4 regions of the Oceanobacillus sp. CF4.6 genome follow, and region 1 is predicted to be linked to each of the others. Evidence: riboswitches for the same ligand, from Rfam matches in the RefSeq annotation. Region 1 holds a riboswitch; each other region holds the start of a gene.

Region 1 (3,269 bases):
ATTTCAAACTTTCTCACATTCCAATCGATTCGATGAAGGCCCGAAGAAACAATAAATTCACCCGTTTCTTTTAAGAATACATGAAACCTCAAATCTTCCCTAGATAAAAATTTGATATAAGCCTGACGAATATTAATTTCTGTTTCCTCTTCGCTTGGTACGTTCCTGGCGAATGGCATCCATGGTCTCAACTCATTAATAGATGCCTTAATTGCTTGATTTACTGCTTTCCCATCTCCGGGTCTGGGAGCCCTCATCAACAATCGTTCTGTCTCAAATTTTTGTGGAAAATCAATTAGAAAAGGATTCATATGTAACAACCTCCTTAGAAATTTCATTATTATTTATTTCTCTATTCAAATGGAGATTCCCTTCATAATAAAAGGATAATCAGATAATTGTGGGTGGATTTTATTGCATATACCAAAAAACCTATGACTAAGAACGTCACAGGTGGATCTTCAGGCTTTCTCCAACAATTCCAATTTAAAATCGCCAACCGCCCCTGCTTCATACAAATTAGTAATAGAGGTGGAGTAACGATGAATAACAGCTGGGAATTCAAGGCTTTTATCAGGCATCTTTACCATGAAATCATTTTTATACAGCAATGTGGTGATGTCATGATAGTCCTCTGTGGTTACTTTAAAATCAAATCTTATTTTCTTTAATGCCCTTCCATCCTTTTTCACTGTTTCTTCTTGAAAGTTTATAGCATCAATCGTTACGTCGTTAATCACAACTTTTTCGTTCATTTTAATCCCTCCAACCATTTAGTATAAATACTAACCGTTTTCAGCAAAATTGTTTAGTCGGACAACTCCTGGCCATTACATCTGTTTCTGCCTATAAGCATTACGTCGTAGGCGATTCTCTTTTCTCGCTGGTGCCGATGAATATAACTCTTTCTCCACTTCACTCTCCGCGAATACCCCAGGGACCGGAACAGGTTTTCCATTTTCATTAACTGCAACCATGGTAAGAAATGATTCTGTCGTTAATTTCTTTTCATTTCTTATTAAGTCATGGGCGGTTACTTTGACATGGACTTCCATGGAGCTTGTCCCCGTATACGTAACATAAGCCTCCAAGGACAATGAATCTCCAACCTTTGCCGAAGATAGAAAATCAACTGAATCAATTGAAGCTGTTACAACAGCACTATTAGCATGTTTCATGGCAGTTAAAGCGGCAATTTCATCAATATAGGCAAGAACTTTCCCACCAAAAATAGTATTTAAATGATTAGTATCAGGTGGCATAACTAGTCGTGTTTGAATTGTTTTGGTATCGCTAATAGCTATCTTATCCATACTGTATCTTCTCCTCATCAAATAAAAAAACACCTTCTTTTACGGAAGATGCCTGTGAATGACACTACTCATTATCATTGCAAAAAAATGCACAGAAATTAGATTAGTTCATGCACCCTCCTATCTCCCGTAGGATTTAAATGCTACTTTTCCTTATGGCAGGTCTTCTGGCTCAGAATCAACAAACCCATTGTCTTCCCTTTATTAAAACAGGGAATTCGATGGATTCTCCTCTTTCACAGTGGCGGGACCGCGCTGGATTTTCACCAGCTTCCCCTGTTCAACTTTGTATACAAAGTCCTCATAAAGCGAAATATTTATTCCTTTTAGTATAACATAATTTATTAATAGCTCATTGAATCGAACGCTTCCCAATCACTTTATATATTCTATCCAAACATCCGAGTCACTACTGATTTCTATGTTTTCAGGAACTTTAAATAACCATTTTTTATGACACAATAAGTTGTGTCTACCCCTACTGTTCCTGTGTGGTTTACCTCTTTATTTGCTGCCCACTGCATAACTATTTCGGTTCTTCCTGTCAAACCAATTGCAAATTCTTTCAATTCATCCATGGAAAGGTGAAAGTATTTTTTAACTTGATCAATCAGCAGAACCTCTTCAAGTAAATCCTCAATCTCTTCTAAGTGATGACTAACGTGATAATAAGTCGATAATCATATTAAATGTACTTTTTTTACCTTTGGATAAATGGTATGAAAATCATTTGGATAAAAAGAAAAATAATCAAAGAGACGCATTGCCAGTTTTTTATCCCAGTTTACATAAAATCTTTCCGCTTCGATTAAAATATCTTTTAATGTCAGCCTCGTAAAAAAACCCATTTGATCATCCACATAGATGACATTTGCCGAGACTAGTAAATTATTAAATGGCTTTTCTTTAAACACGCTAACCTCACCAGATGTTTCATTCCAATAACCAGTAAGTATCTTTAAAAGCGTTGTCTTGCCTGCCCCATTTCTACCGATTAAGCCGGTAATCGTATTTTCCTTAATCGAAAAAAACAAATCATGTAAAGCTTTAAGTTGTCCTCGTTTTTTTGATAACCCCTTACATGCAATAACATTCATTCCGCATCCCCCTTACGTTCGTTATGAATAGCCTGAAGCATTTTAATTAACTCTTCTTCCCCAACGGTTAACCTTTCCGCCTCCAATGACACTTCCTTTAGCAAACCCTTTAGTGTCTGATTTTTCCGTTTATCCATAATGATTGCTTTAGCATCTTTGGTCACAAACTTTCCAAGGCCCCGTTTGTTATAAAGAATTTTTTCATCAGAAAGTATATTTAATCCCTTTGCAGCTGTTGCAGGATTAATCGTAAATATCTCTGCAAGCTTATATTGGGAATAAACTTTTTCATCTTCTTTGAGTTTTCCATTTAATATTTCTGTTTCGATCCATCCTGCAATTTGTATATAAATTGGTTTCGACCCATTGGAATTAAGAATCAAGTCTGCAACTCCCTTCATGCGAGTTAGTGCATTACTCGTGTAATGTAGTATACTTCTATTATCTGAAAAATACAATAGGTTAATTAAAAAAATGTCTCAGTCAGACATCGGATTCTGTTACCTGTCGCAAACGTTAAAAATGTAATGTAAAATGACCATCAATGTAAATTGACATACTTAAATTTACCATTAAATTGAAAATTGATTAGTTTTCGCTTGATTTTACAAGGTAATCTGAAAATTTATGTTAAACTAAATATAGATATTGTGAACGATTACACTTAAACTAACGGGGCAGTTTAGTGAAAGAGTCTAGATTGGTCTTTGTTCAGCAAACGGGCCAGATTGCGGAACAAGGCAATCAAGAGTCAGGATAATGTAAGATGAAAAATTTATTTAATTAACAATTTTTCTCTTGTTGAAATATAATTTGAGAAAAAATCACTATCCGATGGTTCTGAAGCATAGAGAAATGT
Region 2 (3,269 bases), on a different contig from region 1:
ATACTTTGGTCAATATGTTTCTGTCTGACGGCATTCTGCTTAATCGACCAGCGCTGATCGACAATATAAGCGGAACGGCGGTAAATATCGTACGTATGATGATTTAAGTCTGGTGCTGTTACCGGAATCTTAAAGTCCTTTTTCTCCTCATTGTAAAATACATTAAAAATCGGATCAATGCTTGCGGTGGACCCTGCAATCATTGCGGTCGTTGAGTTCGGAGCAATAGCCATTAAATAGCCATTACGCATGCCATGCATGGCAACATCTGCCCAAAGAGCGACCCAAGCTTCACTTCGATAACCCTTTTCCGTAAAGTAAGCACCCGTACTCCACTTACTACCTTCAAATGCCGGATAACTCCCTTTTTCCTTACTCAGTTCCATACTATTTTTTATCGTTAGAAAGGCAACCTTTTCATACAGTTCATCAGCATAATTAACTGCATCTTCTGTTTCCCATTTTATATTTTCAAGGGCAAGAAGATGATGCCAGCCAAACGTACCCAGTCCGATTGCACGGTACTTTTTATTCGTCAGTTCTGCTTGTTTTATCGGTAATGTGTTGATATCAATCACATTATCAAGCATACGTACTTGGATTTTTATCAGACGATCCAACACATTATCCGGAACTGCTTTTCCAAGATTTATCGAACTTAAATTACAAACAACATAATCACCTGCTTGATACTTTTTAATAATGGTATTTTCGTTTTCAAGAAATTCCTCTACAAATTGAGTCGGGGACTGATTTTGGGTAATTTCAGTACATAAATTGGAACAATAAATCATTCCATTATGTGAATTGCTGTTCTGTCTATTAACTTCATCTCGGTAAAACATAAACGGAGTTCCTGACTCAAGCTGTGACTTCATAATCCGCTTCATAATATCTATGGCAGCTATCTTCTTTCGGGATAGCGCATCCGATTGTACACAAGCTTCATATTTCCTCCGCCATTCGCCATTTCCTTTTTCCTCATCATAAAAATCCTCCAGCGAAAATCCCATCACCTGGCGTACTTCGTGAGGATCGAATAAATACCAATCTTCCCGTTTATCGACCTTTTCCATAAAATAATCCGGTAAACATATACCCGTGAAAATATCATGCGCGCGCATGCGATCATCGCCATTATTCAGCTTCAAGTCCAGAAATGATTCGATATCTTTGTGCCAAACATCTAGATAGATGGCAATTGCACCTTTTCTCGTACCAAGCTGGTCAACACTTACCGCTGTATTGTTTAATTGCTTAATCCACGGAACTACGCCACTGGACATTCCTTTAAATCCTTTAATAGAGCTCCCTCTGGCACGTATTTTCCCCATATAGACACCTATGCCCCCGCCGTTTTTGGAGAGCTTGGCGATATCGGTATTGCTGTCATAGATCGATTGCAGGCTGTCATCCACCGTATCAATAAAGCAGCTGGATAACTGTCCATGTGTCTTTCCTGCATTTGTAAGTGTTGGCGTTGCCACTGTCATATACAGATTACTTAAAGCCCAATAAGCTTCCTCCACCAGTTTGGAGCGCTTTGCCAAGTCTTCATCCTGCATTAAATACATCGCTATGACCATCCAGCGTTCCTGGGGAAGTTCATAAATCTGTTTGTTATGATCTGTTGCCAGATAACGCGTTGCAATTGTATAGATACCTAAGTAGTTAAATAGATAATCTCGATCTGGTTGAATTAACTTCTCAAAAAGATCCATTTCTGTTTTCGAGTATTTGGAGTAAAGGTTTGGTGCATATATCCCTTTATCGGTTAACATTTGCACCAAATGATACAGCGATCCATAACGAGAATCCTCGCTATAGCTTCGATTGGCCGCTGCCTTACGATAAAGCTCCTTCAAATAAATTCTTGCTGCCGAAAACGTCCAGTCTGGATTCGACTCATCGATGTTTTCCAAGGCTATTTTTATAAGGATATCCATTGCTTTTTCTTCTGGTGTATCCTGATTGATTGTTTTCATTGCTTTCTCCATCAATTGGTTTACTTCTACGGATAGTCCTTTCGTAGATTCGTTAATCGTCTGTAAAATTTTGTCCTGTTGGTTAATGGTACCTGTAACCATCAGATCTACCTCCTTATATCTATATGTACAATGAAAAAGCCGTCCTTCCCCAAAGGATGAACGACTATAAAACGACAGAAATAGTTTGTATTCCTATCATCCCATAATCTCTCTTCCCGGAGAAGTGAAACTCAAAGTTGAAGGCAGGTCTCCTGACTTGTGTATCGTTTTACTAGAGTCCTTCCCATATTGCTGCCGTTAAACGAACAATATAGTGGAATTCTCGTTCATCCACACTTACAGTTGCGGGGACAGTCCCGGAATCTAACCGAGTTCCCTTTTAAGACAAATAATGTTATGTCACCTTAACTTTATATACAATATATAGTATTTTTAAATTCTGATAAGTCAATATCTAGTGTTAAGAGTAGCATAATGATATTACTTATGCAATCTTTTTCTATCGTTCATTTCTAGATTGATAGAGTTTTTAAGGGTCAACCTAATAAAACTGTAATATAAAAATACACACGCATTTTTAACATACCGCGTGTGTATTTGTTTAACATTATTTATCAACATAATTATCCCAAAACTACCCGATCGTCTTCAAACTGTTCGCCACGTATACGCTGGAACTCATTCAAAAGATCTTTTACAGTGAGTTCCTGTTTGGCTTCTCCTTGTGCTTCAAATATAATTTGACCTTTATCCATCATAATTAATCTGTTTCCAAGATCCAAGGCCTGTTGCATATTATGCGTCACCATTAACGTCGTTAGGCCAGATTCCCGGACTACTTTTTCAGTTAGTGATGTTATCAATTCTGCACGGGACGGATCCAATGCTGCCGTATGCTCATCAAGCAGGAGGATATTCGGTTGGGTAAATGTCGCCATTAATAACGAGAGTGCCTGTCTTTCACCACCCGACAGCAAACCAACCTTGGCGGATAGACGGTCTTCCAATCCAAGATTCAATGTTTTTAACTGTTCCCGAAACAAATCTTTTCTTTTCTTCGTTACTCCAGATTTTAATTTTCTTTTTTTGTTACGTGCGTAGGCCATCGCAAGATTTTCTTCAATTGTCATGGATGGCGCTGTTCCTGCCATTGGGTCCTGGAAAACCCTGCCGATAAATGCAGATCTTTTGTATTCCGGCAGGTGAACCACTTGTTTCCCGTCAATGATAACATCTCCAACATCAGGCTGAATGTTACCGGAAATCACATTCATCAATGTT
Region 3 (3,269 bases), on a different contig from region 1:
CCACCCCCTCATGGCAACACTTCCATATAGCCAGTAGATAATTTCCATCATGGAATCCTGATCTGCTAATGAAATGATTAAAGATACGATAGATCCTATAAAAGCACTTACAATAATTCCTGCCAGGATTATCGTTTCAATTGCTAAACCTTTATTGCTTAATCGAACTAAGCCAAATACAATGAGCAAAGATATAAATCCACTAATAATTGCAAATATTGGAAGTGTGAAACTTCCTAATCCAATAATGGTTACCTGAAAAAACAAAACGAACACTGCCCCTAAAGCAGCACCTGATGAAACTCCAATTGTATAAGGATCTGCTAATGGATTTCGTAAAAGTCCTTGAAAGGCAGCACCAGCCAATGCTAGAGATGAACCAACACAGAGTGCAAGTAAAACTCTTGGTAAACGGATGTTCCATATGATCATTTCTTCATTTTTAGGAATATCGTTCAGCCATCCAATATTTAAAGCATTTTCAGAAACGATATGTAAAATTGTAGGAATGGGGATGGTTACACTGCTCTCCAATAAACCAAGGAGAGCTGTACCAAGTACAAGCCCTCCACTTAAAACATACAACCAAACGATTTTACTCGTTAAATACTTCCGGATAGATGAGCTCAGCAAGTGTCTCCACCCCTTCGATTAGGCGAGGACCTGGCCTTGTAACCGTATCGTTATCAACATCAAATACTTGTTCATTTTTCACGGCAGGAACCTCCGCCCATCCCTCACGAGACAATACTTCTTCCGCCGGATTTTCTATATAGTACCCATAAGTCGTAATAATAATATTTGGTTTTAAAGTAACAATTTCCTCTTCTGTAAGTTTCACCCATCCCTCTTCTTCTTCTGCAGCATTTATGGCGTTAATCGACTCTAGCATTTCATGCATAAACGTATTTTGACCTGTTGTAAAAATATCTGGGGCTGGTGACACTTCAACCCAAACTTTCTTTTTATCTGTAATAGATTCTGCTTTCTCTTTAATAGATTCGAGGCGCTCTTGCATATCTGTAATCATTTCTTCCGCCTGTGCTTGACTTCCTGTTGCAGTCGCAATCATTTCAATCTGGTCATATACATCGTTGAAAGAGGTTGCGCTTCCAATAACTATCACGTTAATTCCTACTTCTTCAAATTGGTTCAAAATATCTTGATGATTTTCGTAATGATAATCAGTAACAAGTGCTACATCCGGCATAAGCTTTAGAATAAGTTCCGCATTCATATCTTGTGCACCAACCTTTTGAATTTCCAGAGCCTCAGCGGGATAGTTATCATAGTCTGAAACACCAATTATTTTATCACCTAATCCGAGGGCAAATGAAATCTCGGTATTACTAGGTTGAATTGAAACAATTGATTCAGGTTCGGTTTCAATTGTAACCTCTTGATCAGCATCATCTGTAATTGTTACCGGAAATAATTCTTCATTTCCTTCTTCTAATTCCTTATCAGTATCCTCATTTGTTTCTTCAACATCAGATACACCTGCTTCACCTTGTGTTGTTTGTTCTTCCTCCTGTGCACCACACCCTGCAAAAATCATAATACTTAATAAAAGAACAAGACCTAATAATCCCCACTTTTTAAAAAAATTGCCGCGCATCTTTTCTCCTCCTAATATTTTTGCATAAAAAAACGCCATTCCCTATGGAAAAGCGTAAATGTGAAAGGTACATATGTATTCTAAAAGCAGGTCTGTATGACACAAAACCTACGAGAGATAGATTACGATGCACTTTAAACATTCCTTTTCCTCGAGGAAGCTTAAAAAACAAATAGGCAGGTCTCCTGACTTACGAATCAACGGTTGGTTAACCCTTCCCATGTAAATCACACAGTGGGTATTTTTTAACCTTCCTCATCGCTCACAGTGGCGGGACCGTGTTGGTTTTGCACCAACTTCCCTCTTCGTTTTAAATGAATCTCCATATTGGAGTCATTTAAAAACCTATTTGTCTGATTATTTTTTATGTTAATGATAATTATAGAATAGTTCCTCTTTTTTGTAAATTGAAAACCCTAGCGTGGTAAGAATGCTTTATCGTCCGTTATCTCAGTGACTCTAAAAAAACTCAAAGAGGCTATCAAAGTTATACAAATGAATACTGGTAATAAGACAGTTTGCTCCACCAGTAATGACTGCTGCACTGTTTTCTAGTTTCATATGTTTCACCACTTTACTAGTGTATTATTCTTACTTGAAAGATTTTGTTATGGTAATGGGAAGTTGTTTGACTACTTTCTAGTGGTTATGTTAAATAGTTTTTTTCAAAATCTATTCAACTTTCTAAGATTGTTGTTCATCTTCCTTTTTTTGCAACTAAAATAATGTTTTTTTACAAAAAGCAAAACTTTGGTGTATATAATTAAGATAGAATGATAATTAAAGGAGATGAATGGACTTGAAAATCAGAGAAATGAATCCTGAAGAAATAGAAGCGGTTCGAAGCCTTCGGTTAAAAAGTTACAAGGAACATGAACAATCGGTTCCAAAAGAACATTGGGAAGTATTAAAAAGCACCATTCTTTCGGATAATGATACCAAAAACAATGCAAAAATATACGTAACCGAACTAGACGGTCGTATTGTCGGGAGTGTTGTTTTGTTCCCTCCCTCTATTCAAGCGTATGAATTTAGCGAGAATGTTCAAGAATATCCAGAAATACGAATGCTTTCGGTGGACCCGGATATTCGTGGAAGAGGAATCGGAAAAGCGTTAGTGGAACATTGTTTAAACGTTTCAAGGGAAGAAAAACACGCACAAATCGGTCTTCATACTGCCTTTTTTATGAAACAAGCGTTATCTCTTTATGAACGTATGGGATTTAAGCGTCTTCCGGAACTCGATTTAGAACCGATGAATGACGGAATCATTGTAAAAGCCTTTATTATGAATTTTAAAAGGAGCTCTTAATGAGCCCCTTTTTTTGTTTTACAGGCATGTAAATTTAAAGGGGATGCGTCAGGTGTTGCACTACTTTTAATTATAAGTTTTTTTACTAAATTGAAACAAAATAAAATAGGACAATTAAAAGGTTGGTCTGTTGGATTTGCAATTTCAGGATTTATTTTGACGCCTACAGGTGGTCATATGACTTTAAGTTGGGTTCTTGCAGAAATCAGATTCCCGTTCGATGACATTATATTTGGTGAGCCTTCCCTTGCATTCGGAGTAATGCTTTTAGGGATTTCTGTACTTTTATGGAGAAAATCTAACATTTATATGAAACATGAAAATATTTTGTGTACTTGA
Region 4 (3,269 bases), on a different contig from region 1:
GAACAATTATCCAGTATCGTTAGTTCGATGGCAGATGGAGTAGTTACTCTCAATCGGAAGGGAGACATTCTGGTCATAAATCCGCCTGCCCAGAAATATATCGATGGATGGTATTTTGAGAATGATGTTGTAATGAATGAGAGTCGAAAACTTCCAACAGAACTTCAAGAAGCTTTAAAAGAAGTCATCGATGGGGAACAGGCAGTTTTAAGAGAGATCAGTCTTCAAGGAAGAAATTTCGTAATGCTGATGACACCTTTATACGACCAGTCCTATGTAAGGGGTGCTGTAGCTGTCATTCGTGATATGACAGAAGAAAGACGTTTGGATAAATTACGAAAAGATTTTATAGCCAATGTTTCACATGAGTTACGCACTCCAATATCCATGCTTCAAGGTTACAGTGAAGCAATTGTCGATGATATTGCCGATACAAAAGAGGAAAAAAATGAGCTGGCCCAAATTATTCACGAAGAATCGTTACGAATGGGTCGACTCGTTAATGAACTGCTTGACCTTGCACGTATGGAATCAGGCCAAATTCACTTAAACGTGGAAACGTTGGGTATTGAATCCTATATCAAACGAATTGTAAATAAATTCAAAGGTCTCGCTTCTGATAACGAGATTGATCTTACACTAACAATGAACGTTGACTTTCCAAATACCAGTTTTGACCCTGACAGAATTGAGCAAGTGTTTACCAATCTTATCGACAATGCGATTAGGCATACTTCGAAGGGCGGGACTGTCCGGGTTGCAGTAACAAACAAACCGGAGGAATTTTATGTGGAAGTGAATGATAGCGGCAGTGGGATTCCTGAAGAAGATTTACCGTTTATTTTTGAGCGATTCTATAAGGCTGATAAATCCAGAGTACGGAGTAAAGAAAAGAAAGGTACTGGACTGGGTCTTGCCATTGCTAAGAATATAATTGATGCACACAAAGGGACCATCCAAGTAAAAAGTAAACTAAATCAAGGGACTACTTTCAGTTTCAAATTACCACAGAATCATGAAAATATTTAAAGTTTTAAAGCTTTTCTATTTAATTTTCTTATGCTATGATAACTTTGTATTGGAATTGAATCGTATAATATAATTGAATATTGTTATTGGTATTAAAGGGAATCCAGTGGAAGTCTGGAACTGTCCTCGCAACTGTAAATGATTACGAAATAAGCAATCCACTGTATGGTAATCCATATGGGAAGGGCTTAAAGTAGGTTTGAATCATAAGTCAGTAGACCTGCCAATAGACAATTGTTTCAATGCTTCGAGGGTATAAGCGATTGAGACATACAAATACATAAGCATGGTAACAGCTATTATTATTTGTTTGTCTTTAATCCGCCTGAACTACTTAAAGGCGGACTTTTTTTATACTTTTATAGAATACAGATTAATTCCAGTAACATGAATGCAAAAGGATGGGGAAACAATGAAAAAATGGATTTTGCAATTAGCAGTAATCTTGATGACAGTAGGTTTATTGATTGGATGTTCATCTGAGAATAACACCGAACAAAATACTTCAGTAAGTACAAATGAAACTTCTGATTCCGAAGAGGTGGCTGAGGATTCTGTTCGAATTACGATTTCGATAAATGAAGGAGAGGAATTCGTAACTGAGCAGGAGATTGCGATTGAAGAAGGCGATATACTGATGGATGTTATGGAGAAAAATTTCTACATTGAAACAGACTTTGATGGTGCATTTATTACATCAATTGAAAGAGTCGAAGCAAGTGATGAGGAACAAACCGCTTGGATGTTCTTCGTTAACGATGAAATGCCAACTGTAGGGGCTAACGAATACGAACTTTCTCCTGGTGATATAGTTGTTTTTGATTTACAATCCTGGGAATAGACGATGAACACATATAAGATTACAATCATAGCTTTATTGGCTGCTATAGCAATTGCAGGAAGATATGTGTTCCAGTTTATTCCAAATGTTCAACCAGTAACTGCACTGATTATAATATGCGGCATTATACTCGGCCCTTTATCAGCAATACTCTTAGCGATTGTGACAACCTTTCTTTCCAACATGCTTATGGGGATGGGGATATGGACATTATGGCAAATTATTTCATGGGGTATCATTGGTGTTTTAAGCGGTTTATTGAGTAAAATATTTAAACGTGTACCTCTATTTATCACGGTGCTTTTCGCGGTATTCAGTGGATATCTGTATGGTTTTGTCATATCATTAACCAATTATCAAATAACTGGACAATTTTGGCCTTATTACATTGCAGGTCTTCCATTTGATACAAGTCATGCTATTGGTAATGCAGTGTTTATTATTCTCTTATACCCAATTATGTCTCATTTATTTAGTAACTATGCTGTTAAGAGATTTACAATCAAGAATACCAACTGATTTGCAGTTGGTATTCTTTTCTTTATCTACTTCAATTTCGCATCAATAAAATGTGTATCTCCATGCCAACTAATTCTACCAAGCATCTTTTCAATTTTACTCTGCAAAAGTTGAGTTACCTATTATAATATAGTTCCGTGAATCATGGCTTACATACACTTCCAGTAGGTTGCGCTTTTATTACAAACCATATAGTATGATTGTAACCTTTTTATATGAATAACGACTATATAGTTGAACGGAGGGTCTCCATGAAGGCCATTTTCGATAAGTTATATGATAACTATCATCAGGATCTGTTCCAGTACATTTTTTACATGGTGAAAAAGAAAGAAACGACTGAAGATCTTATTCAAGAAGTATATATTAAAGTATTAAAGTCTTACCCAAACTTTAAGGGGGAGAGCAGTGAAAAAACATGGCTCTTTTCTATTGCAAGACATGTTACATATGATTATTTCCGTTATTTGAAGAGAAAAAGAAGTAGAATCATCGACCTTTTTGACTGGGCCGAAAAAGGTGAATCCATTCCCGATGAAAATGATTTACCTGAGGAAATAGCTATTAAAAATGAGCAGATGAAGCAAATCTATAGATATCTTGACAAATGTACAATCGATCAAAAAAGTGTATTAATTCTAAGATACCTGCAATCCTTCTCTATTCAGGAAACAGCTGAAATACTTAATTTTAGTGTGAGCAAAGTTAAAACAACACAGCATAGAGGTCTAAAAACATTAAAAAAGCTCTTGCTTGAACAAAACGAGAAAGAAGGAGATGCTCAATGAGGCAAATAGATAAAGAACAACAGGAAATCATTGATAGGTTACAGGAAATGCCTGAAATAAAAGATGATACAGAAAAAAATGTATTATACCAC

What was found. Region 1 has a riboswitch for cobalamin ahead of ACHABU_RS14595 (acyl-CoA thioesterase). Riboswitches for the same ligand answer to the same signal wherever they lie in the genome.
Region 2: another riboswitch for cobalamin. It lies ahead of ACHABU_RS08115 (ribonucleoside-diphosphate reductase subunit alpha); the one in region 1 lies ahead of ACHABU_RS14595 (acyl-CoA thioesterase).
Region 3: another riboswitch for cobalamin. It lies ahead of ACHABU_RS05375 (ABC transporter substrate-binding protein); the one in region 1 lies ahead of ACHABU_RS14595 (acyl-CoA thioesterase).
Region 4: another riboswitch for cobalamin. It lies ahead of ACHABU_RS00570 (DUF4430 domain-containing protein); the one in region 1 lies ahead of ACHABU_RS14595 (acyl-CoA thioesterase).

The regions. Positions count from the first base shown of each region.
Region 1 covers NZ_JBIMEX010000009.1:161,170-164,438, forward strand. Annotated here, with positions in the region: gene ACHABU_RS14585 (GNAT family N-acetyltransferase) at 1-311, opposite strand, end outside; gene ACHABU_RS14590 (DUF3219 family protein) at 462-755, opposite strand; gene ACHABU_RS14595 (acyl-CoA thioesterase) at 831-1,313, opposite strand; cobalamin riboswitch at 1,454-1,634, opposite strand; gene ACHABU_RS14600 (ATP-binding cassette domain-containing protein) at 1,994-2,410, opposite strand; gene ACHABU_RS14605 (GntR family transcriptional regulator) at 2,407-2,793, opposite strand.
Region 2 covers NZ_JBIMEX010000003.1:264,201-267,469, forward strand. Annotated here, with positions in the region: gene ACHABU_RS08115 (ribonucleoside-diphosphate reductase subunit alpha) at 1-2,087, opposite strand, end outside; cobalamin riboswitch at 2,213-2,410, opposite strand; gene ACHABU_RS08120 (ABC transporter ATP-binding protein) at 2,612-3,269, opposite strand, start outside.
Region 3 covers NZ_JBIMEX010000002.1:366,783-370,051, forward strand. Annotated here, with positions in the region: gene ACHABU_RS05370 (FecCD family ABC transporter permease) at 1-633, opposite strand, end outside; gene ACHABU_RS05375 (ABC transporter substrate-binding protein) at 596-1,618, opposite strand; cobalamin riboswitch at 1,777-1,982, opposite strand; gene ACHABU_RS05380 (GNAT family N-acetyltransferase) at 2,418-2,930, shown strand; partial or broken gene ACHABU_RS05385 (DUF981 family protein) at 2,994-3,269, shown strand.
Region 4 covers NZ_JBIMEX010000001.1:98,346-101,614, reverse strand. Annotated here, with positions in the region: gene ACHABU_RS00575 (ATP-binding protein) at 1-1,029, shown strand, start outside; cobalamin riboswitch at 1,100-1,271, shown strand; gene ACHABU_RS00570 (DUF4430 domain-containing protein) at 1,442-1,870, shown strand; gene ACHABU_RS00565 (ECF transporter S component) at 1,874-2,389, shown strand; gene ACHABU_RS00560 (RNA polymerase sigma factor SigX) at 2,641-3,177, shown strand; gene ACHABU_RS00555 (hypothetical protein) at 3,174-3,269, shown strand, end outside.